3 regions of the Bermanella marisrubri genome follow, and region 1 is predicted to be linked to each of the others. Evidence: predicted binding sites of a transcription regulator. Region 1 holds the regulator's gene; each other region holds the start of a gene.

Evidence for each region. Region 1 encodes sigma-54, which starts transcription at its own class of promoters, with help from an activator protein. Its sites were predicted from a motif close to TGGCACNNNNNTTGCTNT; they were not measured.
Region 2: HF888_RS06925 (putative urea ABC transporter substrate-binding protein) is a predicted target of sigma-54. The motif match lies at 2,665-2,682, and genes of this name have one in related genera.
Region 3: flgJ (flagellar assembly peptidoglycan hydrolase FlgJ) is a predicted target of sigma-54. The motif match lies at 2,934-2,951, and genes of this name have one in related genera.

Annotation. Positions count from the first base shown of each region.
Region 1 covers NZ_CP051183.1:845,215-852,618, reverse strand. The annotation lists gene murA (UDP-N-acetylglucosamine 1-carboxyvinyltransferase) at 1-124, opposite strand, end outside; gene HF888_RS03860 (BolA family protein) at 149-391, opposite strand; gene HF888_RS03855 (calcium/sodium antiporter) at 604-1,560, shown strand; gene HF888_RS03850 (KpsF/GutQ family sugar-phosphate isomerase) at 1,576-2,544, shown strand; gene lptC (LPS export ABC transporter periplasmic protein LptC) at 2,544-3,113, shown strand; gene lptA (lipopolysaccharide transport periplasmic protein LptA) at 3,094-3,615, shown strand; gene lptB (LPS export ABC transporter ATP-binding protein) at 3,617-4,342, shown strand; gene HF888_RS03830 (RNA polymerase factor sigma-54) at 4,454-5,956, shown strand; gene hpf (ribosome hibernation-promoting factor, HPF/YfiA family) at 6,065-6,370, shown strand; gene ptsN (PTS IIA-like nitrogen regulatory protein PtsN) at 6,381-6,833, shown strand; gene rapZ (RNase adapter RapZ) at 6,876-7,404, shown strand, end outside.
Region 2 covers NZ_CP051183.1:1,497,160-1,504,563, reverse strand. The annotation lists gene HF888_RS06945 (BCCT family transporter) at 1-142, shown strand, start outside; gene HF888_RS06940 (2-hydroxymuconate tautomerase family protein) at 229-438, opposite strand; gene HF888_RS06935 (DMT family transporter) at 472-1,374, opposite strand; gene HF888_RS06930 (LysR substrate-binding domain-containing protein) at 1,543-2,400, shown strand; guanidine-I (ykkC/yxkD leader) riboswitch at 2,730-2,863, shown strand; gene HF888_RS06925 (putative urea ABC transporter substrate-binding protein) at 2,923-3,963, shown strand; gene HF888_RS06920 (ABC transporter permease) at 4,029-4,862, shown strand; gene HF888_RS06915 (ABC transporter ATP-binding protein) at 4,859-5,644, shown strand; gene HF888_RS06910 (urea amidolyase associated protein UAAP1) at 5,670-6,404, shown strand; gene HF888_RS06905 (urea amidolyase associated protein UAAP2) at 6,415-7,053, shown strand; gene uca (urea carboxylase) at 7,129-7,404, shown strand, end outside.
Region 3 covers NZ_CP051183.1:2,613,296-2,620,699, forward strand. The annotation lists gene flgK (flagellar hook-associated protein FlgK) at 1-1,886, opposite strand, end outside; gene flgJ (flagellar assembly peptidoglycan hydrolase FlgJ) at 1,894-2,898, opposite strand; gene HF888_RS12110 (hypothetical protein) at 3,043-3,360, opposite strand; gene HF888_RS12115 (flagellar basal body P-ring protein FlgI) at 3,387-4,472, opposite strand; gene flgH (flagellar basal body L-ring protein FlgH) at 4,523-5,194, opposite strand; gene flgG (flagellar basal-body rod protein FlgG) at 5,230-6,015, opposite strand; gene HF888_RS12130 (flagellar basal body rod protein FlgF) at 6,065-6,814, opposite strand; gene HF888_RS12135 (flagellar hook-basal body complex protein) at 7,212-7,404, opposite strand, start outside.

The DNA.
Region 1 (7,404 bases):
CAATGGTAATGGGGGTGTCCGCAAGCAACGTGGCGGCAATGATTGGCAGCGCGCTATTCTTAGCGCCGGAAATGCGAATCTCACCGTTTAGCGGATATCCGCCTTGAATAATTAGTTTGTCCATTGATGGCATAACACGACTTCTTTATTAGGATTCTTGTTCGGCCCATTGGGCTTTCGTGTACGTTTTTATGGTTACAGCGTGAACGCTTCCATCAGTGATCTTATCGTTCAACGCACCATACACATGCTGTTGACGCTTCACAGTGTTGAGTCCTTCAAACACATCACCGATCACGGTAATTTGATACTGGTAACCATCACCATCCACACTCACTTGGCAATCAGATAAACGCTCTGCTAGTAACTCTTGCAATGCTTCTGGGCTCATGATGACTCCGGGGTGAATAGTTTAAGGGGCGAGGATTATAGCGAAACAGCTAAGTGAAAACTATGATGAAGCATTTGCAAAAGGGAAATTTGTGCCTTTACACAGGATTTTGGCCATCATCTCGCCTTATCTTGGATCTTGTGAGCCGTCTAAAACGCTGTAGAATGCCCGGTTTGGACATATTTCACGATTGATCAATAGAGTTTTTTAATATGCTTTATCCTGCTTTGGCCATTTTAATCGGTCTTATTGTGCTTGTTTGGAGCGCAGACCGCTTCGTTTTAGGTGCTGCTGCCACGGCTCGTCACTTTGGTATGTCGCCGCTCTTAATAGGGATGACTATTGTATCTTTGGGTACCAGCGCTCCAGAAATATTTGTCAGTACTACCGCTGCTATTGATGGTGCTGGTGGTCTAGCAATCGGTAATGCTCTGGGTTCTAACATTGCCAATATTGGCTTAGTTTTGGGGATTACTGCATTGATCGCTCCTTTGCCTATTCAGGGTAAGATGCTGAAAAAAGAAATGCCTATCTTGCTATTGGTCAGCGTTATAGCCGGCTTAACCTTGCAAGACTTGGCCATTAGTTTCATGGACAGCGTCATTATGTTTATTTGCTTAATCATCACGCTATTCTGGCTATTTAACGAAAGCAATGATCAGGGTATCGGCGGACTAGAAGAGGAAGAAGCCGAAGCCATTGAGCAAATGAGCACTTCTCAAAGCGTTATGTGGTTAATCATTGGTATCGTAGCGTTGATTGCCAGTGCTAAGATTCTGGTTTGGGGGGCTGTTGAAGTGGCTACTGCCTTGGGCGTGAGCGAACTAGTGATTGGTCTTACTATTGTCGCCATCGGCACAAGCTTACCTGAGCTAGCCGCCAGCGTGGCTAGTGCCTTGAAGGGCCATCATGATATCGCCATTGGCAATGTTGTGGGCTCAAATATTTTTAATCTTTTAGCTGTCATGCCTATTCCCGGACTATTCGCTAAGACAGTAGTCGAGAGCGATGCGCTTTACCGAGATTACGGCGCTATGATGGGATTGACACTTTTCCTTATTGCATTTGTCTATATATTCCGTAAGCGAGGCCGAGTTGGCCGCAGTGCAGGTTCCATCATGCTGCTGGCTTACCTAAGCTATCTTGGCTTATTATTTGTTCAACATTAGTTTATTAAGTTGCCCATGAGTTTTAACTACATCGAATCAATCCAACGCACCATTGCCGATGAGCGCGACGCAGTAGATCAGCTATTAAAAAACCTGAATCACGAAGCACTCAACACTGCTTGCGACCTACTGCTTAATTGCCAAGGCCGCATTGTGGTAACCGGTATGGGTAAGTCTGGTCATATCGGTAATAAAATCGCCGCCACACTGGCCAGTACAGGTAGCCCTGCATTTTTTGTTCACCCTGGTGAAGCCGCCCACGGCGACATGGGAATGATTACCGAGCAAGACGTCGTCATTGCGCTTTCTAATTCAGGTGAATCCAGTGAAGTCACTACTCTGATTCCGCTGTTGAAGCGCTTGAACGTGCCTTTAATTTCTATGACGGGCAATGACACCTCCACGCTTGCAACAGGCGCTGATAGCCACATCAACGTGGGTGTAGAAAAAGAAGCTTGCCCGCTAGACTTGGCACCGACATCCAGCACTACCGTGGCCCTCGTCATGGGGGATGCGCTTGCTATCGCCTTGTTAGAAGCACGTGGTTTTACCGCAGAACAATTTGCCTTTTCCCACCCAGGTGGTTCTTTAGGCCGTAAATTGCTGCTGAAAGTCAAAACCATTATGCACTGTGGTAGTCAGATACCGCAGGTCAAACCGGATACCCTCGTAAAAGATGCCCTGATCGAAATGACGCAGAAAGGCCTTGGTATGACAACCGTTATTGACGAACACGGACAACTTAGCGGTATTTTTACCGACGGTGACTTACGTCGCACATTAGATAAAGACATTGATTTTCACACTACCCCTGTACAAGCTGTCATGACAACAGGCGTAACAACCATTGATCCAGAACGCTTGGCTGCCGAAGCTCTACAGGTTATGGAAGAGAAGAAAATCAATGCTTTAGTTGCCACTGAAAACGGTAAAGTTGCAGGCGTCATCAATATGCATGATTTACTGAGAGCTGGGGTTATTTAATGCGCAAGCGTTATATTGCCACTATTCTCATCGCCCTTACGGTCGTGGCCTATATGGCTCTTAATGACCGTCAGGGGGAAGAATATCACGATCAGGAACAAGCCAAGCTAGAACCTGATTTTATGGTTGAGAACCTAAACCTGCAAAATTATGGGGAAAATGGCGAGTTACGACAAACCGTGAAAGCAAAATCTGCCAAACACTTCCCTGCGACCGATGTTCAAGCCGAAATTGTAGCGTTTATTTCTCCGGACATTACACTCCATCAAGCAGATAAAAAACTTTGGCGATTGACAGCTGAAACTGGCAAATTAACAAATCAGCGCTACCTAAGCCTATCCGGTCGCGTTGCAATTAAACCTTTAGTTGACGCATCGACTCGCTTTAGTCTGAAAACCGCAACACTCAATATGGACTTAAATACACAAATCGCTAACACTGATTCTGACGTTATTATCGAAAACCCTAACACCCTGATCGAATCGACAGGACTGACACTAGATCTAAAAAAAGAAACCGTTCAGTTTATATCCAAGGTAAGAGGCTCACATGATCCATCCCATCAGTAATACCTTGATTTTAGTTTTAAGTTTTTGGGTGGCCGCTGTTCAAGCCTTACCCGAAGACACTCAACAAGAAATCCGTATCGCCAGCGACAAGGCCTTTCTCGACAAACCAAAAGGGGAATTAATCTACACTGGCAATGTGCGCTTAAACCAGGGTTCGTTGAAAATTGAAGCCGATAAGGTCACCATCATTCGTGATGAAACGGGTCTAAAGCAAGTAGTAGCGGAAGGCAAACCCGCGCGCTATGAGCAAGTGTTAAATCAAGATCAAGAAAAAACCAAAGCCTATGGTGAGACCATTATTTATCTAACAAAAAGCAAACAATTAACGTTGTTAAAAAATGCTGGCTTACAAAAACAAGGTAATGAATTCAGTGGTGAACGTATTGTTTATCTGATTGATCAGCAAAAAGTTAAGGCGGAAAGCCCACAAGAAGATCAGCGTATTCGCATGGTGATTCAGCCAGAACAACAAAAGAATTCCAGCGAAAGTACTAAGGAATAAAATGGCGATTTTAAAAGCACAAAATCTAGCCAAAAGTTACGGCCCACGCCAAGTGGTGGAAGATGTATCCATGTCCATTGAAAGTGGACAAATTGTTGGATTACTGGGCCCAAATGGCGCCGGTAAAACGACCTGTTTTTATATGATTGTAAATCTGGTTAACGCTGACAAAGGACGCATTGTCATCGATGACCAAGATATTACTGATCTACCTATGCATGGGCGCGCACAACGCGGAATCGGATATCTGCCGCAAGAAGCCTCTATCTTTCGCAAGCTAACCGTTGCCAATAATATTTTAGCAATTCTAGAAACCCGCAAAGATTTAAATAATAAGCAGCGCCAAGAAAAACTAGAAAGCCTTTTGGATGAATTTCATATTCAGCATATCCGTGATAGCTTAGGTATGGCTCTATCCGGCGGTGAGCGACGTCGTGTAGAGATCGCGCGCGCCCTAGCTGCGGAACCCTCTTTTATATTGTTAGATGAGCCTTTCGCCGGGGTAGATCCCATCAGTGTCGGCGATATAAAGAGCATCGTAAAACAGTTAAAAGAGCGAGGGTTAGGGGTACTGATCACTGACCACAATGTCAGAGAAACTCTTGATATCTGTGAAAAAGCTTATATCGTAGGTAATGGGCATATCATCGCCGAAGGTAATGCTGAGCAAGTACTCGCAAACCAGCAAGTAAAAGACATTTATTTGGGCGATGATTTTAAGCTCTGAGTATTTTACGGAGTTTAAACCTCGTCCTAATAAGTCTAGACTTGGTTCAAACTTCATGTATATTCAATAGTAGATGAATTGGTTTTTGCCACGGAATAATAAGCAGTATTTATGAAAGCGTCCTTGCAATTAAAAATGGGTCAACATCTTACGATGACCCCCCAGCTGCAACAGGCCATTAGACTACTTCAGCTTTCAACCATCGACCTCCAGCAGGAAATCCAAAACGCGTTGGATTCCAATCCATTACTGGACGTTGAGGAGGAATACGAAGGCGAAACACCCCAAGACCAATCAACACAATCGCAATCAGAGAATAAAGACACCGAAGCCAGCGAAAACCAAACACAGGAAAACGTTGGCGACGATGCAACTGCCGATAGTGACTGGAACGAAAATATTCCCGACGACTTGCCCACAGATAGCGATTGGGATGACACATGGCAAGCTTCAGCATCGCCAGCCAGCAGCAGCGAATCCTACAGCGGTGGCGATGACTTCGATTTTGACAGCCGCAACGGCAGCACAGATGATTTACAAGACCACTTACTGTGGCAATTAAACCTAACCCCGATGTCCGACAACGATCACATGATAGCCGTTAACATTATTGAAGGGGTTGACGATGACGGTTACTTAAAAGTAAGCCTAGAAGACATCCTCGCCAGTTTTGATCCGGAACTTGAGATCGAACTGGATGAACTTGAAGCAGTTCTGCACCTATTGCAACAATTTGAGCCCAGTGGTGTTTGCGCACGAGATTTACAAGAATGCCTCTCTTTGCAACTGAAGCAATTACCAAAAGACACCCCATGGTTAGATCTTGCACAGAAACTTATCGATAATCACATCGACCTGTTGGGCAGTAAAGATTACAGCGCATTGATGCGTAAACTCAAAGTCAAAGAAGACGAACTCAAAATTGTGATTCGAGGTATTCAAGAACTCAACCCTCGACCAGGCTCACAAATTGCCCCGCAAACCAGTGAATATGTCATCCCGGACGTCATTGTTCGACAGGTAAAAGGCCATTGGCGCGTGGAGTTAAATCCCGAAATTGCGCCAAAACTGCGTATCAATGACCACTATGCATCCATGGTCAAGCGCGCCGATAATAGTAGCGACAACAACTTTATCAAAGATCACTTGCAGGAGGCTCGTTGGTTCTTAAAGAGTCTTCAAAGCCGCAATGAGACGCTACTCAAAGTTGCTAGCAAAATCGTAGAATATCAACAGGCCTTCTTAGAAGAAGGGGATGAAGCTATGAAACCTCTTGTATTGCACGATATTGCAGAAGCGGTTGAAATGCATGAATCCACAATATCTCGTGTCACCACACAAAAATATATGCACACACCACGAGGTATCTATGAGTTAAAGTACTTCTTCTCAAGCCATGTGAGCACTACTAGTGGTGGCGAATGCTCATCTACCGCTATCCGCGCAATGATTAAAAAACTTATCGCCAGCGAAGCCGCTAAAAAGCCATTAAGCGATAGTAAAATCGCTGCGGTTCTCGAAGAAGAAGGCATCAAAGTCGCAAGACGTACTGTGGCCAAATATAGAGAAGCCATGCATATACCCCCCTCTAATGAACGCAAGAGGTTGGTATAACGAAAAATTGACTTGAATCGTCTCCGGTTTTAGCCGGTAGCCTATACTAAGATTAGGTTACCAGCACATTAACGCACCCTTTGGGTGCCGACAGTAGGAGCTACATATATGCAAATCAATATCAGCGGACACCATGTAGAAGTGACTGACGCCCTTCGCGACTATGTTCATTCAAAAGTCGAGAAGCTGGAAAGACACTTTGATAATATCACCAATGTTCAAGTAACATTGACCGTTGAGAAGCTCGTACAAAAAGCCGAAGCGACCGTCCATGCGGCTGGCGCCGAATTACACGCCAATGCCGATAATGAAAACATGTATGCCGCCATTGATGGCCTAACCGATAAACTAGACCGTCAATTAATAAAACATAAAGAGAAGATGGTTAATCACCGTCACGGAAATAGCCACTAATTTAATCCATATGTCTTCGAGTATTGCTCAAATTCTAACGTCAGAGCGCACCCAATGGGGTGCCACTTGCACCAGTAAAAAACGATTGATGCAACATATTAGTCAATTCCTAGCGGACAGCATCCAAGATGCAGACCCTAGTGAAATTTATGAGCGTCTTATCGCACGAGAGAAGTTGGGCAGTACTGGCATTGGAGAAGGCATTGCCATTCCCCATTCACGTCTAGCAGAGTGCCATGAAACTATTGGCGCTTTGTTCGTGCTGGAAACACCTATCGATTTTGATTCCATTGACCGCCAACCTGTAGACATTGTATTTGTTTTATTGGTGCCAGAAGAAGCCAATGAACAGCATTTAAAAACGCTAAGCATGCTAGCAGAGCAGTTTAGCCAATCGTCATTTCGTAATCGGTTGCGAGATGCACGGTCTACCAGCGAACTCTACCAGATTGCGGTACACTGATAGATTCTTAATGTTCGCAAAACATACTGATTAAGGTTTGTCATGAAATTGGTCATCATTAGTGGACGCAGCGGTTCTGGCAAGAGCACTGCGTTGAATGTGCTAGAAGATCTCGGCTTCTACTGCATTGACAATCTACCAGTCATGCTATTGCCTACCTTAATGCAACAAGCGAATCAGCAGGGCACCGGTCTTGTGGGCATGGCCGTCAGTATTGATGCTCGCAACATACGCTCTGAATTAGGTAATTTTGCCGACATCGTTAGCCAGCTGCCAAACGATTGCATCTTGGAGATCATCTATCTAGATGCCCATGTGGACACTCTGCTCACTCGGTTTAGCGCAACACGACGCAAACACCCTCTAACGGATGCCGATGTACCTTTATTTGAGGCAATAAATAAAGAGGTAGAGCTACTGCATCATATTGCCGACATGGCAGACCTCACCATTGATACCACCCATTTATCCATGCACCAACTGCGCACAATGATTAAAAACCGCGTGGTGGACAAAGATAGCAACGAGATGTCGATTCTATTTGAATCTTTTGGGTTTAAGCATGGCATAC
Region 2 (7,404 bases), 650 kb from region 1:
CATCAGCATGGGCTCTGGCGGTATTTCTGCACTTCAGAAATTTATTGTTGTAACCGCTGTGCCGGTTTCTTTGATTCTATTACCTAGCCTTTGGACTGCACCGCGTATTGCAAAACAAATGCAAAAAGAACAAGGCAAGTAAATTTTAGTTTTACTTGCTCACTTTTAGTGTTGCGTTGAGTGCTTAGTTGATCACAACTAAGCATTCGATTTTCGCTTGAAAATAATTTACTTTTTCTGCTGACTCGCTCGCAAATCCGTCACTACTTCGCCTCCGACACCCCAATTATCTGTGTTCACTTCGTCGATGACGACAACCGTTGTCGCTGGGTTTTTATCCAATACATCCACCAGTAATTGCGTTGCACCTTTGATTAATTGCGCTTTCTGCTCCGGTGTCACATCTTCATCAGTAATTTTAATATTTACGTACGGCATCCAGTTTTCCCTTTCTATTTTGCAACATCACATTTAAGAAGCGAATTTTCGCTTCCATTGAATTTTCTCCAGTTGCGTCAACCAAGCGCCGATCGTCACTACGCACAAGCCAACGATAAGATACAAGGTCACTGGCTCGTCAAACACAAAAATAGCCGATACGCCTGCAATGACAGGGACCAGTGCCATCAGGCTTCCCATACCACTTGCGCCTAAAACCGCAACGGCACGGCCGTAAAAATAGAGTTGCACAATCGTTGCTAAAAAACCCTGATAAAACATTTGCAATAGAATTGAATTTGCCCCGGCAACGTCGATGTTTTTTGGAGAAAACATTACGTACCAAGGCAAATAAACTAAGCACGTCAGTAAAGCCAAACTAATCACAGCATGCCATGGTGGGATATTCCAATGCTTTATAAGTATTGAAAAAACTCCCCAGCACAAAGCGCCTAGTAAGAACAGAACATCTCCCTTCAATACACTATTGTTGTCACCATCCATCATTAGTTGCTGGGTAAATAACAAAGCCACACCCGATGAAATTAACACAATTCCGAAAAGCTTGATTGCCTCGACGCGTATTTGCCCAACGATAACGGCCAGAATAAATATAAATAGAGGCATAGTGCCGGGCAGCAACAGTGCCCCATGTGACGCAGGCGCTAGTTGAAAGCCCTGAAATGTACACAATGCATAAGCCAACCCACCGACTAAAGCGATAGCGATATATTTAGTTTGAAAAACATTAAAGCGATACTTAAACCACCACAAAGGCAGCAACAACAAAGCACAGGTGCCATAGCGAAGTGCAATGACATCAAAATGATTCAGCTCGCTTAAACCACCTTGGCGAGAGGCTAAAACGAACCCAGACCAAATCAATACAGCGGTAAGACCAAAGACATACCCTTTCGCTTTTGAATCTATCGACATTTTAAATCCATTACTGATTGTCATAGCGTCAGTTTAAGTCCAAAATATATTCATTAATAGTGAATAATTGTGAATTTATCGTTCATAAATATAGAAATATAGTCATAGCGTATTTAGGCGGTACAACTGCCAACGCGTTGTGACGCCACAAGTATTAAAAGGTATGCCATGGAAATTTCTGATCTCACGGTATTTAGACAAGTCGTCCTCAGTGGCGGCATTACCAAGGCGGCCGAGGTACTTAATCGTGTGCCTTCCAACGTGACCGCTCGTATTCAAAAACTGGAGAGCGAACTGGGCAAACCTTTATTTATTCGACACAAGAACCGTTTGAATATTTCCGCTGCTGGCAAACAACTCTTAAGCTATTGCGACGACATTCTAAACTTAGTGGAACGAGCTAAATCCGATCTAATAGATCAGCAAACAAGAGGCTCATTGAAAGTAGGCGCCATGGAAGCAGTAATGGCCACTCGTTTAAGTGATCCACTCAACGCCTTTCATCAGCAATTTTCTGATGTTGAACTCAGCGTAGCGTCCGCCCCAACTGGCGCACTAATAGAAAAGGTCATCGAAGGCGAGATCGATTTAGGCTTCATTGATGGAAACGTCAGTGATTCCAGAATACAAAGCAAAGCGCTATATAAAGAATCCTTGGTGTTAGTCTCTAGCTTAAACCACAAACCGATACGCTCCCCAAAAGACTTGGGAGAAACGCCCACAGTACTAGGCTTTAATCATAAATGCGCTTACCGTAAACGATTAACTGGCTGGCTCGCACAAGGCAGTAATATCCCCAACGTGATCGAAATACAGTCATACCATACGCTATTGGGTTGCGCCGCCGCGGGTATGGGTGTGGGTATGATTCCAAGAAGCTTGGTTGATGCCTATCCGCACAAACACAATTTGAAAATCCATACACTTCCCAAAAAATGGAGTGACTCAGTAACCCATTGCATTTGGCGAAAAGACAATACAGATAGTACGATTGAGGACTTTATCGAATGCTGTCAGCCAACCTGATCTTTGCAGCTATCTAACAAACAAACGAAAAAAGAGAGGTAGCCATTATGAACAACATGCATTTACTACTGAGAGTTTTGATTACCCTTATGCTGGTTTTGGCCATCGCTAAATACTATTTGCACGATACGGCAGGGTTTTAAACCCAATAAGAAGCACGCAAGCGACTTATCGCCCAACATGGGTGCATTAATATATTTGATGGCGCCTATTTTCTAATCAACTTACAGAGAAGCCCCTGATAAACCTAGGTTTGCACAGATTTGGCACTCGCTTTGCAAAACCATAATCGTCCGTACCCTTGTCATATAGGACAGACAAAATAATTTGAAATAGAACGCTAGGGTTCCGATCAGGCTCGCACATAATTGAAGAGATAGCCTTGATGACTGGTCCAAGAGCATTCGACCTCCCCCTTTTCGTTAAGGCATAGGTTACACGGCGGGACAAAAGCCCGGGAGAAGATCTTGGCCTTAATGCCGAGGGTACTCCGTGTAACTGAGCAGACTGAGAGGGTCTTCCATGAAACGCTTTTTAGCACTTCTTTTTACCTTATCGCTTACATCATTTAGCCATGCTTCTGACAGCTTCAAAGTATGTTGGTCCATATACGTTGGCTGGATGCCATGGGCCTATGGCGCAGAGCAAGGTATCGTCGATAAATGGGCCGACAAATACGACATCGATATCGAAGTAGTTCAAATCAACGACTACATTGAGTCTATTAACCAATACACTGCTGGCGAATTCGATGCTTGCACCATGACCAACATGGATGCGCTTACGATTCCAGCCGCGGGTGGTGTTGATAGCACAGCACTTATCGTGGGTGACTTCTCCAACGGCAACGATGGTGTTGTATTAAAAGACGGCGACAGCCTGAAAGATCTTAAAGGTCAGCAAGTAAATCTTGTTGAGCTTAGCGTTTCTCACTACTTATTAGCCCGTGGTTTAGATAGCGTTGGTTTAAGTGAAAAAGATCTAACCGTTGTAAATACCTCAGATGCCGACATGGTGGCTGCATACAGCACAGACGACGTAACTGCCGTTGCTACATGGAACCCACTGCTAAGCGAAATCGAATCCATGCCAAACAGCACCAAAGTTTTCGACTCATCAAAAATCCCTGGTGAAATTATAGACTTGTTAGTTATCAATACCGAAACCCTGAAAGCTAACCCTAAACTAGGGAAAGCGCTAACAGGTGCATGGTATGAAATTATGTCAAAAATGAGCGGCTCTGATTCAGCTGCAACCAAAGCGAAAACCTATATGGCCGAAGCCTCTGGTACCGACCTTGCCGGTTATGAAGCACAATTAGCCAGCACAGAAATGTTCTACACACCCAAAGCAGCACTTGAATTAACCAACAGTGCCGATCTTGTTAAAACCATGAAAAACGTGGCTGAGTTTTCATTCACTCATGGTTTGCTAGGAGAAGGTGCTCCTGATGCTGGTTACATAGGCATTGAAACGCCAGCAGGTACCTTTGGTAATAGCAGCAATGTTCAACTTCGTTTCGATCCAACCTACATGCAGATGGCCGCCGACGGAAGTTTGTAATTCGAATGCGCCTCTTCTGTGGCGCCATTCTTAGTTGCAACTACTACGAGAACAAAGGCCCCGATATGAAACGACTTATTAATTGGCAACCCAATAAACCCTTGGGTATTTTCCTAGGGTTATTGCCCTTCGCACTTTTACTCGTTATTTATCTAGTGAGTTCAGACTTGCGCTTGGAAGCCAATCCCAACGACAAACTACTACCCAGCTTTGCACAAATTAGTGATGGCTTTTCTCGCATGGCTTTCGAGCCCAGCCGACGTACCGGTGATTATGTGTTTTGGCAGGATACTGCCAGCAGCTTAACGCGCTTAGCTTTAGGTGTTGCCATTGCCGCTACCATCGGTTTAATGATTGGTCTCTTAGCGGGATCGTTACCACTATTCTCGTCTTGGCTTTCGCCATTATTAACTGTGGTATCTTTAATTCCGCCTCTGGCTATTTTACCAATATTATTTATCGTATTTGGCTTGGGTGAACTATCCAAAGTAATGCTCATTGCCATTGGTATTACCCCATTTATCGCCCGCGATATTTTACGTCGTACGCAAGAGGTGCCAAGCGAGCAACTCGTTAAGGCACAAACCCTTGGTGCCAATACATCGCAAATTCTGATTCGCGTTTTACTGCCTCAAATCATGCCCAAGCTTATTGACGCCGTGCGCTTATCGCTAGGTGCTGGTTGGTTGTTTTTGATTGCTGCCGAAGCCGTAGCTGCAACCGATGGTTTGGGTTACCGAATCTTCTTGGTACGCCGCTACATGGCAATGGATGTGATTCTGCCCTATGTTGCCTGGATTACTCTGTTGGCTTTTCTAATTGATCTGTCATTGCGTCAAATGAGTCAGCTTTTATTCCCATGGCACGACCTCAATTCGAAACAAGGAGGTAAGTCATGAATCCTATGATTGAAGTCAAAAACGTCTGGAAACAATACGGCGACAACGTCATTTTAGAAAACCTTTCTACCACAGTTTACGAAGGTGAATTTATCACGCTCGTGGGCACATCGGGTTGTGGTAAAAGCACGTTCCTAAACATGCTATTGGGCACCGTCAATCCAAGCAAAGGAGAAATCCTACTGGATGGTAAACCCATTTCAGACGAACCTGGCCCGGATCGCGGTATTGTTTTTCAACAATACTCTGTTTTCCCACACATGACCGTATTGGAAAACGTCATGGCCACCAAAGGCTTTCAAGCCAAAGGCATTACCGGTTATTTGTTTGGCAAGAAAAAACAGCAAGCCAAACAAGAAGCCACCAGTATTTTAGAAAAAGTCGGCTTAGATCATGCGCTCAACAAATACCCTCATGAACTTTCTGGCGGGATGAAGCAGCGCTTGGCTATTGCGCAAGCCCTTTTGGGTAAGCCACGGATTCTCTTATTAGACGAACCCTTTGGAGCATTGGACCCAGGTATTCGTGCTGACATGCATGAATTGGTTTTAGGACTTTGTAAAGAACACAAACTCACGGTTTTCATGGTCACCCATGATTTAAAAGAAGGATTCTATTTAGGCACCCGCCTTTGGGTTTTCGATAAATTGCGAGTCGATCATCAAGCACCGAATCGCTATGGCGCCTCCATCACTTATGACATTCCCGTAGGGCAAACCGACCCTGCTTTATACGAAACCATTGATGATGAAATTCGCCCTATTACCGCGAATGCATCGTAACAAATCGCTAGTAAAGGAGATCAAGATGAGCGAGATTATCCGTTCTATTGATTACACAACTCACATTCCATCTGGCAGTCATTGGTCGCTGCGTGTTCGACGCGGCACCATCATGCGACTGACCGATACCGCCGGTTTAGGCAATGTTGGAATGTTATTTTATAACCCGGAAAATCTATTAGAGCGTTACAACGCGCCCGACACCTTAAAATGTCAGCATACCTTTAAGCTCACCCAAGGCAATTGCCTGTACTCCGACATGGGACGTATCTTCGCTTCTATCGTGGAAGACAGTTTCGGTTGGCATGACACCGTCATGGGAAATAGCCATGCAGAGCATATCGAAGAGCGCTGGGGCAAAAGGGACTATCAGAACGACCGCAACCAATGGATGCAAAATGGTTACGACGCATTTTTGGTCGAGCTCGCCAAATACGGTCTCAACGGCAAAGACATTGCTTCTAACCTCAATTGGTTTAGCCAAGTTGTTACCGATCAAAATGGTGGACTCATACTTGCTCAAGACAATAAGGCACCTGGACAAACTGTTACACTGCGTTTTGAAATGGACACGTTAGTGCTACTGCATACCTGCCCTCACCCATTGAATACAGCCGAGATCTATCCTAGAGAATCCATACAAATTGAATTGGGCACCGCCCATGACATTCAAGAGGACGATTATTGTATGAACTTCCGCGAAGAAAATTTACGGGGCTTCAAAAATAATCAGCTTTACCATCTCGGTCTGATCGCGTAAGGAAACCATCATGCAAAGTTCTAATTTAAAAATCAGTAATGCCAGCTTTCGTAAAGTGATTGATGCTGGTGATTATTTCATTGGCGTTGTTTTAAAAGGTGAAACCTTTCGGATTTTGGATCTCAAAGGCAATCAAGCAGCGGACACTTTATTCTTCAATGCCCACAATGCCAGTGAGCGCTACAGCGCCATGGATACCATGCGCGAACAAGCTAATGTGTATTTAACAACCGGCACTAAGCTTCGCTCCAACCTGAACAATGTCATGTTGGAAATTACCGCAGACATCTGTGGCCGCCATGATACTTTGGGTGGTGCGTGCTCTACTGAAAGCAATACCGTGCGTTACGATTTAGAAAAACGCTGTATGCACTCTTGTCGGGACAGCTGGATGCTTGCCATCGCCGAACACCCTGAATACGGCATCACCAAACGCGACATTGGCCATAACATTAACTTTTTTATGAATGTGCCAGTGACCGAAGATGGCGGACTCACCTTTGCTGATGGCATTTCTGGCGCGGGTAAATACGTCGAGCTGGTCGCCCACATGGATACCATCGTCTTGATTTCCAACTGTCCGCAGTTGAACAACCCTTGTAATGGTTTTAACCCAACTCCCATAGAGTTCATCGTTTGGGCTGAGTAACAACGTCAAGATCAATAACCTCGATGGACGGCCATCGTTGAAAGTACACACCGGGACGGCCCGGCTCAGGTGAACATGTTTTCAAAAGTCCTAATTGCGAATCGCGGTGCCATCGCTACACGCATTATCCGCACTCTAAATAAACTCAATGTAACCAGTGTCGCTATTTATGCAGAAAGCGACCATCAAAGCTTGCATGTACGCCATGCAGATGAAGCTTACAGTCTTGGTGAAGGCAATGCCGCTGCCACCTACCTTGATATGAAAAAAATTATCGCCATCGCGAAAAAGTGCGGCGCCCAAGCCATTCATCCGGGCTATGGTTTTTTAAGTGAAAATAGCGAATTCGTA
Region 3 (7,404 bases), 1.7 Mb from region 1:
ACGGGGTCGTCTGTGAAGTTCGTCAACTCTATCGTAGTACGGGCACTAGCACTCACTCCACGCTGATCTGAAAGAATACTCGCAATTTCGTTAGCCGGAGTGTTCGCCGGAATCGTTAATAATCCTCGGTCTTTCATGTTTCCAGTAACGGGATCTGGATCCGACAACGTGATCCGTGCTGGGAATAAACCATTTCCAGGAGTTTTAAATGCCTCGGTATAGTCTTGATAAAAGAAATCAGGTGGAACATAGCCGCCAATACTCGTCACTGCCGTTTTATTTTCATTAAGCGGCAATAGATCATTTTTAACGCCAGGTACATATGTCTGGTTCATGATTGGTGGAAACAATGGAATAGGATTAGCTGGGTCTGTATTATCCAAAACGTCGTAAGTAGTATCGCTAGTAAATTTAATTACCAAGGGTGGGGTCAGTTCACCGGGTACTTCAAAACTATCCGTATCCATATCGTAAACTTCACCTGGGCTAATTTCCGCTTGCCCTTGATTACCAACATCAAAGTCAGTCATCACTGCCGTAGCGAGTGCGAGTTGCTGAGGCACTTGGATATCAAGATCCAAATCTTTTGCACCATTACGAGTGGGTGTCAGATAAAATTGATCTCCTGCTTTAAAGCTACCAGCTTCAAAGCTAATATCAAAACCGTCGATATTAAAGGTTTCGGGAAACTCCGTACTTAATGCTGTGGTCAGCATTTCTTCGCCGTCTTTTACACGAGTTACACGGAACGTATAGTCATTAGGACCAACAAACTCTATCTTATAATCGCTATCAGTTAATTCATTTGGATCCGTGATATTCACTTTTATATCGCGATCATCTGGCATCTCATTGTCTGCGTCGCCAATAACTCGACTACTTGCTAATAACGGGTCATTAACATCATTGAAAAACAGACCACCGCGTTGACCATCAATATCTATACCCAAGGCATGCTGTTCGTTCATATTAAATTGCAGCGCTATAGCTGCACGTCCAATTTGGCTAATAACTGGATCTAGCACTTCACGACGATATGCGAGCAGCCCTCCCAACTTTCCGCCCTCTACTTCGTTTGTGATATTTTGTACAACACCATCACGTTCGAAATAAAGCGCATTTCTGCTAGGATCTTGTTGACCAGGAGCAACCGATACTCTGTTTACGTCTTTACCCACCACCAAGGGCTGACCATTTCCAATAAAGATATTGACGCTGTCGTTGTCCTGAGTAGCAACAGTGACACTCACTAATTCTGATATCTCTTTGATGGCAAGGTCGCGCTTATCTAACAACTCATTCGGGTAATTACCCTGAGCACTGGCCGTTGCAAATTGTATTTGAGTATTCAGTTCAGAAATGGATTCAGCAAGGGTATTCAATTGCGTTGCTAAGGTTCCCATTTGCCCATTAAGTATATTATTTGAGTCTCGCAAGCGATCATCAATGGAAGCAAAACGATCGACTAGGCCTTGGCTTTCACTCAGTACAACTTGGCGCGCTGGTAAAGAGCTTGGGTCATCGATCGCCGCTTGAAACGCCCCAAACATGTTTTCAATGCCAGGTTGAATACCTGTTCCAGGATCAGCTAGCAGCTTATCAATTTGCTCAGCATTCGTAGAAAGCGTATCGAAATAATTAAATGTGGAAGTATCTTTCTGCAACTGGCCAACTAAAAATTCATCATAAATTCGGCGTACATCATCGACTCGGGCACCACCGCCAATCCAAACACCGCCCTGAAATTGAGGATTTTGACTAACGATAGACGCGTCTTGACGGCTATAGCCTTCAGTATCCACATTAGCAATATTGTTACCCGTAACGGTTAATGCAGTTTGGTGAACACGAAGTCCAGATATACCTATCTCTAAAATACCTGCCATAACTACCTCAATCTATATCCAAGCCAGCAAGTTGAATCGCGCTATTCAATACATCACCGTGGGCAATGCGTTGAATTTTTTGTGCATAAAAAGGATCTGTTGCATACCCACCTTTTTGCAGACCTTCGCTGTAATGCTTGATCGACTGGCCGTTACTCACGGCATCTTGGTAACGCTCACTTTGTGATACAAACTGACTGTAATCTCGCATACTCGATTCATATGAGTCGTAAACTCGAAAACGCGCCATTTCTGTTCTAGGCTGACCTTGACGATATTCCAGCGTACTGACCTCGGCGCTCTCGCCCCCCCAGCGCCTATCAGCTTTGATACCGAATAGGTTAAAACTATTTTGGCCACCGCTATGATGAATAAGATGCTTACCCCAACCGGTTTCCAGTGCTGCTTGAGCAAGAATCGCTTTGGGCTCTACTCCCATATCTTTTCCAACTTTCTGCGCAATGGGCCATAGAGTTTGTACGAATTCTTGCGGAGTACTAAAGCCTGACTGTTTTTGCTGATCTACTCTTAAGCCAGGTGAAGAACTCTTAATATCATCTTTTGTATCAATCGATGGTCTCAGTTTATTTTCTTTCACCGAATCGAGATCTTTTTCAATATCGCTACTCGGTTTTTGTGTCACACCATTAAACTGTCGGATCGCTTCATTAACTTGTCTACGTGTTTCATTTTCCCCAACATTAAACTCTTGCTTCATCTGACGATAAATACTATCTGCTAAACCGACACCTTTCCCTTTACTCATGGACAGTGCCAACTGATCATCATGCATTTGACGATAAAACTTGGATTCATTGGTATTGAGTGGATTGCCTTCCTCAAATACGGCATTCGCATCACGCATACTTTTGAGCATCATTTTGATAAACATCGACTCAAATTGCTTCGCCACTTCCTTCAACGCAGCATCTTGGTTTTCATTACCAAGCTGAGTAATCTTATTTAACGAAGATAAATCGTTATAGTTGTAGGTATTGGTTAATGCGTTCATGGCATCGCCCAGAAATTAGATATTTATCTTGGTAAACTGCAATCACTGGGCCAATATGGATAAATGCGCGATTAATAGGCATTTGGAGAAGATTTGGATAAATTTAAAGGACGTGAAGCGGAAAAAGCGGCAGTGTATGACCGCTTATTTATTTTGGGAAATTCGGGTATATAAACGCATTCTATTAGGAATCTTTTTGTGTTTGATCAGCTCGTTTCCCTTCTTATTGCGCACTTCGTCTATTTCTTTTTCTAAGGCTTGAGTGCTCTCTAGAATTGCACTTAATAACTCAAGGTCTGTGTTGTCTAAATCATTTTGATACTTTGAAAACAGTTCTTCTATGAGTGATTGCCTTTGCTTCAATAAGTGATCAAGTGTTGCAGGGCTGCCACCATGGGACTGCTCAACCACAGCATCATGTTTTTTCTTTAGTTCGCTAATCAGATGTTGTTTTTCCGTCATTTATGACTCTCGATGTCATTCGCCGATTAAATCACGATGAGTTCTGCATTCAATGCGCCGGCTTGTTTAAGGGCTTCTAAAATAGCCATTAAATCTCCTGGGGCTGCGCCAACCTCGTTAACTGCTTTAACGATCTCATCTAAGGACACACCGGGATCAAAAACAAACATGGGGTTGCCTTCTTCATCGATATTGACGTCTGCATTAGGAACTACAGCGGTTTCACCTCCAGCTAGGGCATTGGGTTGATTCACCTCAATATTTTCTTTCACCGTTACTGTAAGGCTGCCATGTGTAACAGCAACCGGATCAATTTTCACATGCTTCCCAATGACAATGGTGCCCGTGCGACTATTGATGATCACTTTTGCTGTCGCTTCACCCGGCGTCACTGTGAGGTTCTCAATGAGAGATAAAAAAGAAACTCGCTGGTTAGGGTCACGAGGTGCACTTACGCGTACCGACGTAGCATCTTGTGCGTAGGCCGTTTCTGGTCCAAGTAAATCGTTAATTGTGTCGGCCATGCGTTTCGCTGTTGTAAAATCTGGTCGGTCTAAGTTCAAGATAAGGCTGTCACCGCGAGCAAACGCATTCGGTACAGGGCGTTCTACTGTGGCACCGTTTGGAATACGCCCAACACTTGGCACATTTACCGTAATACTAGAACCATCATTTCCTTCTGCACCAAAACCGCCTACCACCAAATTACCTTGAGCCACTGCATACACTTGACCATCTGCACCTTTTAAAGGAGAAAACAGTAAAGTACCGCCGCGTAAACTTTTTGCATTGCCGATGCTAGAAACAGTCACGTCAATCGATTGGCCTGGTTTGGCAAATGGCGGCAAACTTGCCGTTAGCGACACTGCCGCGACATTTTTAAGTTTAGGGTCCGTTCCTGGCGGAACAGAAATGCCAAACTCTTTCATCATATTGTTAAAACTTTGATTGGTAAACGGCGCTTTATCACCACTGCCATCCAACCCTACCACCAAACCATAACCAATGAGTTGGTTCGAACGAACGCCAGCAACCGATGTAAGATCCTTGATTCGATCAGCAAGCGTTGTCAGGCTCATAAAGCATGTCAGTAGTAGAATAATGACTTTCATAATGTTTCTCTTGTGTTAAGCGTTTGTATCGCTCCGAAATTAAACCGTAGCTAAAACGGCCACCATTGGCTGGTAAAGAAACGATCAAGCCAGCCAGGCTTGCTAGCATTATGCACGTATCCCGTACCACCATAACTAATGCGTGCATCAGCCAATTTATGAGATAAAACCGTATTATCCGAGCTAATATCTTGAGGGCGAATCAAACCCTTAACACGGATAAATTCATCTCCTTGATTTAAACTAAGCCATTTTTCACCACGTATTTCTAACACACCGTTGGGTAAAATATCACTTATGGTAACGGTAATCTGACCTTGCAAACTGTTGCTTTGATCAGCGTCACCGGACCCATCGAAAGCACGCTCTGCCTCAAAATCATTTTGTAAGAAATCCAATCCTTGTCCAAAAATACTGGTCGGTACGACATCTATTTCACTATCTTTTGTAGTAGACGCTGAGTTTGATTTGGACGCATTAGTTTGCTCTTGCAAAATAATCGTCACGATATCGCCAATCCGTCTTGAGCGCTGGTCTCCATATAACGCCATGGAGTAATTTGCCTGATAAATGGAGCCATTATTTTCTGCAGGTGGTTTAAGCGATTGTGCAGGCACTGGTGCAAAGTTCGGATCATCTGGCTTCTCATCCATAGGAACAATGGTGCTGCACCCTTGCAGTATAGTCATAATCGCAAATAGTGAGATGAATCGATTATTCATAAGACACTCCTTTAATTAGAACCTTGTGCTCCTAATTATGTATTCTGAGCCAAGTATTGAAGCATCTGATCAGCACTGCTGACGACTTTTGAGTTCATTTCATAAGCCCGCTGAACGGTGATCATTTTGACCATTTCTTCGACGACTTTCACATTGGAGTTTTCTAAAAACCCTTGCTCAATTGAGCCAAAACCATCTTCGCTTGCGACACCAATTTCTGGCGCCCCACTTGCTGCAGTTTCAAGAAAGAGATTACCGCCCACAGCTTGTAACCCAGTAGGGTTGATAAAATCTACCACATCGATCTGACCAATTTCTTGCGGCGTAGTATCTCCAAACTGAGTGACAGAAACGATACCATCTCGACTAATGGTCATAGTATTGGTTTGGTCAGGTATCGTAATATTGGGTTCTAATAGATAACCTTGGGAGTTCACGATATTACCTTCTGCGTCCATGTGGAACGTGCCATCACGGGTATAGGCAATTTGTCCATCCGGTAAAGCAATTTGGAAGAAACCGCGACCATTGATCGCTAAATCCAATGGCTGAGAGGTTTCCTCTAAACTACCTGTTGTATGAATTTTTTGTGTACCAGCGACCTTCACACCCGTACCTAACTGCAAACCACTTGGTAAGCGGCTGTCTTGACTTGATAGAGCACCTGGTTGACGTTGAATTTGATAAATTAGATCCTCGAATACGGCACGGTCTTTCTTAAAACCGGTCGTTGATACATTAGCTAAGTTATTTGAAATTGTGGTCAAACCATGATCTTGAGCATTTAAACCGGTTTTACTGACCCAGAGTGCTGAATGCATTGCTGCCTCCCGTTTACACTTTTATGCTAAAAAGCGCGAACTATCTTATTTATTGAATTTCCATTATGGATGCAGTGGTTTGAGCATTTTCATCCGCCGTGCTCATCATTTTCACCTGCATTTCATATTGACGGTGCAATGACATAATCTGAGTCAAAGAATGTACCGCGCTTACATTACTGCCTTCTACGTATCCCGATGCTACCTGTACCGTTGGATCCGCTGGTTGAATCGCACCCGGCTCTGCATCCCGCAGCCGGAACAAACCATCTTCACCTTTTTCCATTTGTGTTAAGTCAGGGTTTACCAATTTGATTTGTTCAATACCCGCAATAACCGCAGGTTCCTCGCCAACACCTTGAATAGAAACGGTGCCATCTGCTGCTATCTGTACTTTTTCATAAGGTGGTAAAACGATGGGACCGCCAGCACCGATAAGTTGTTGATTTTGACCATTCACCAAACGCCCCAAACCATCCACTTGGAAATCACCACGGCGCGTGTACGCTTCATTACCGTTAGCGTCTAGCACCGCAAACCAACCTTGATTATCGATTGCTAAATCAAGGTCGTTCCCAGTTTCAACAAGAGGACCTGGATTAAAGTCACTAGCGGGACGTTCTTCCATGGCGTATGCGCGTGTTGGATAGTAGTCGCCAAATACCGGCATTGAGCGAGCTTGTTCAAAATCACGACGAAAGCCAGTCGTGGATACATTTGCCAAATTATTGGCTTCGGCAGTTTGTCCGAGAGTATTTTGCTTCGCCCCTGACATGGCGATATACAAAGCACGATCCATAATATTCACCCTTTTATTCACCGCAAAGAGCGGCAAACGTTTATGTGTTATTTAGGAAATTGCAAAGGGGATGCCAAGTTCGGAGGTGGGCTTGACTGAGAAACCATCCAACGGGTTTTCACCTGAAAAATGGATTCCCGATCAAGTCGGGAATGACGGGGACTAAAGCGACAATAGTCTTTGCATTACGGGTAATACAGCCACAATGGTGTAGGGCATGACTGATCGTGTCATTCTCAGCTTGACTGAGAATCCATCCAATGGGTTTTCACCTGAAAAATGGATTCCCGATCACGTCGAGAATGACGAATAGAAATCAACATGTAGAAACAAAAGCTAAAAAAGGACGACGGTTGCCGCCCTGTTTCCGCTTTTTTAGAAAAATACCACTCAGCTACTATAACTGAATAATAGTCTGCGTCACGGTATCGGAAGTCTCGATAGTTTTCGCGCTTGCCTGGAAGTTGCGCTGCGCGATAATCAAACCGACGAGTTCCTCGGATAAGTCCACATTACTATCTTCCAATGCTGAAGAACGCAGGTTACCAAAGGTACCCGTACGAGGTGAACCTACGGTTGGTGTGCCTGAC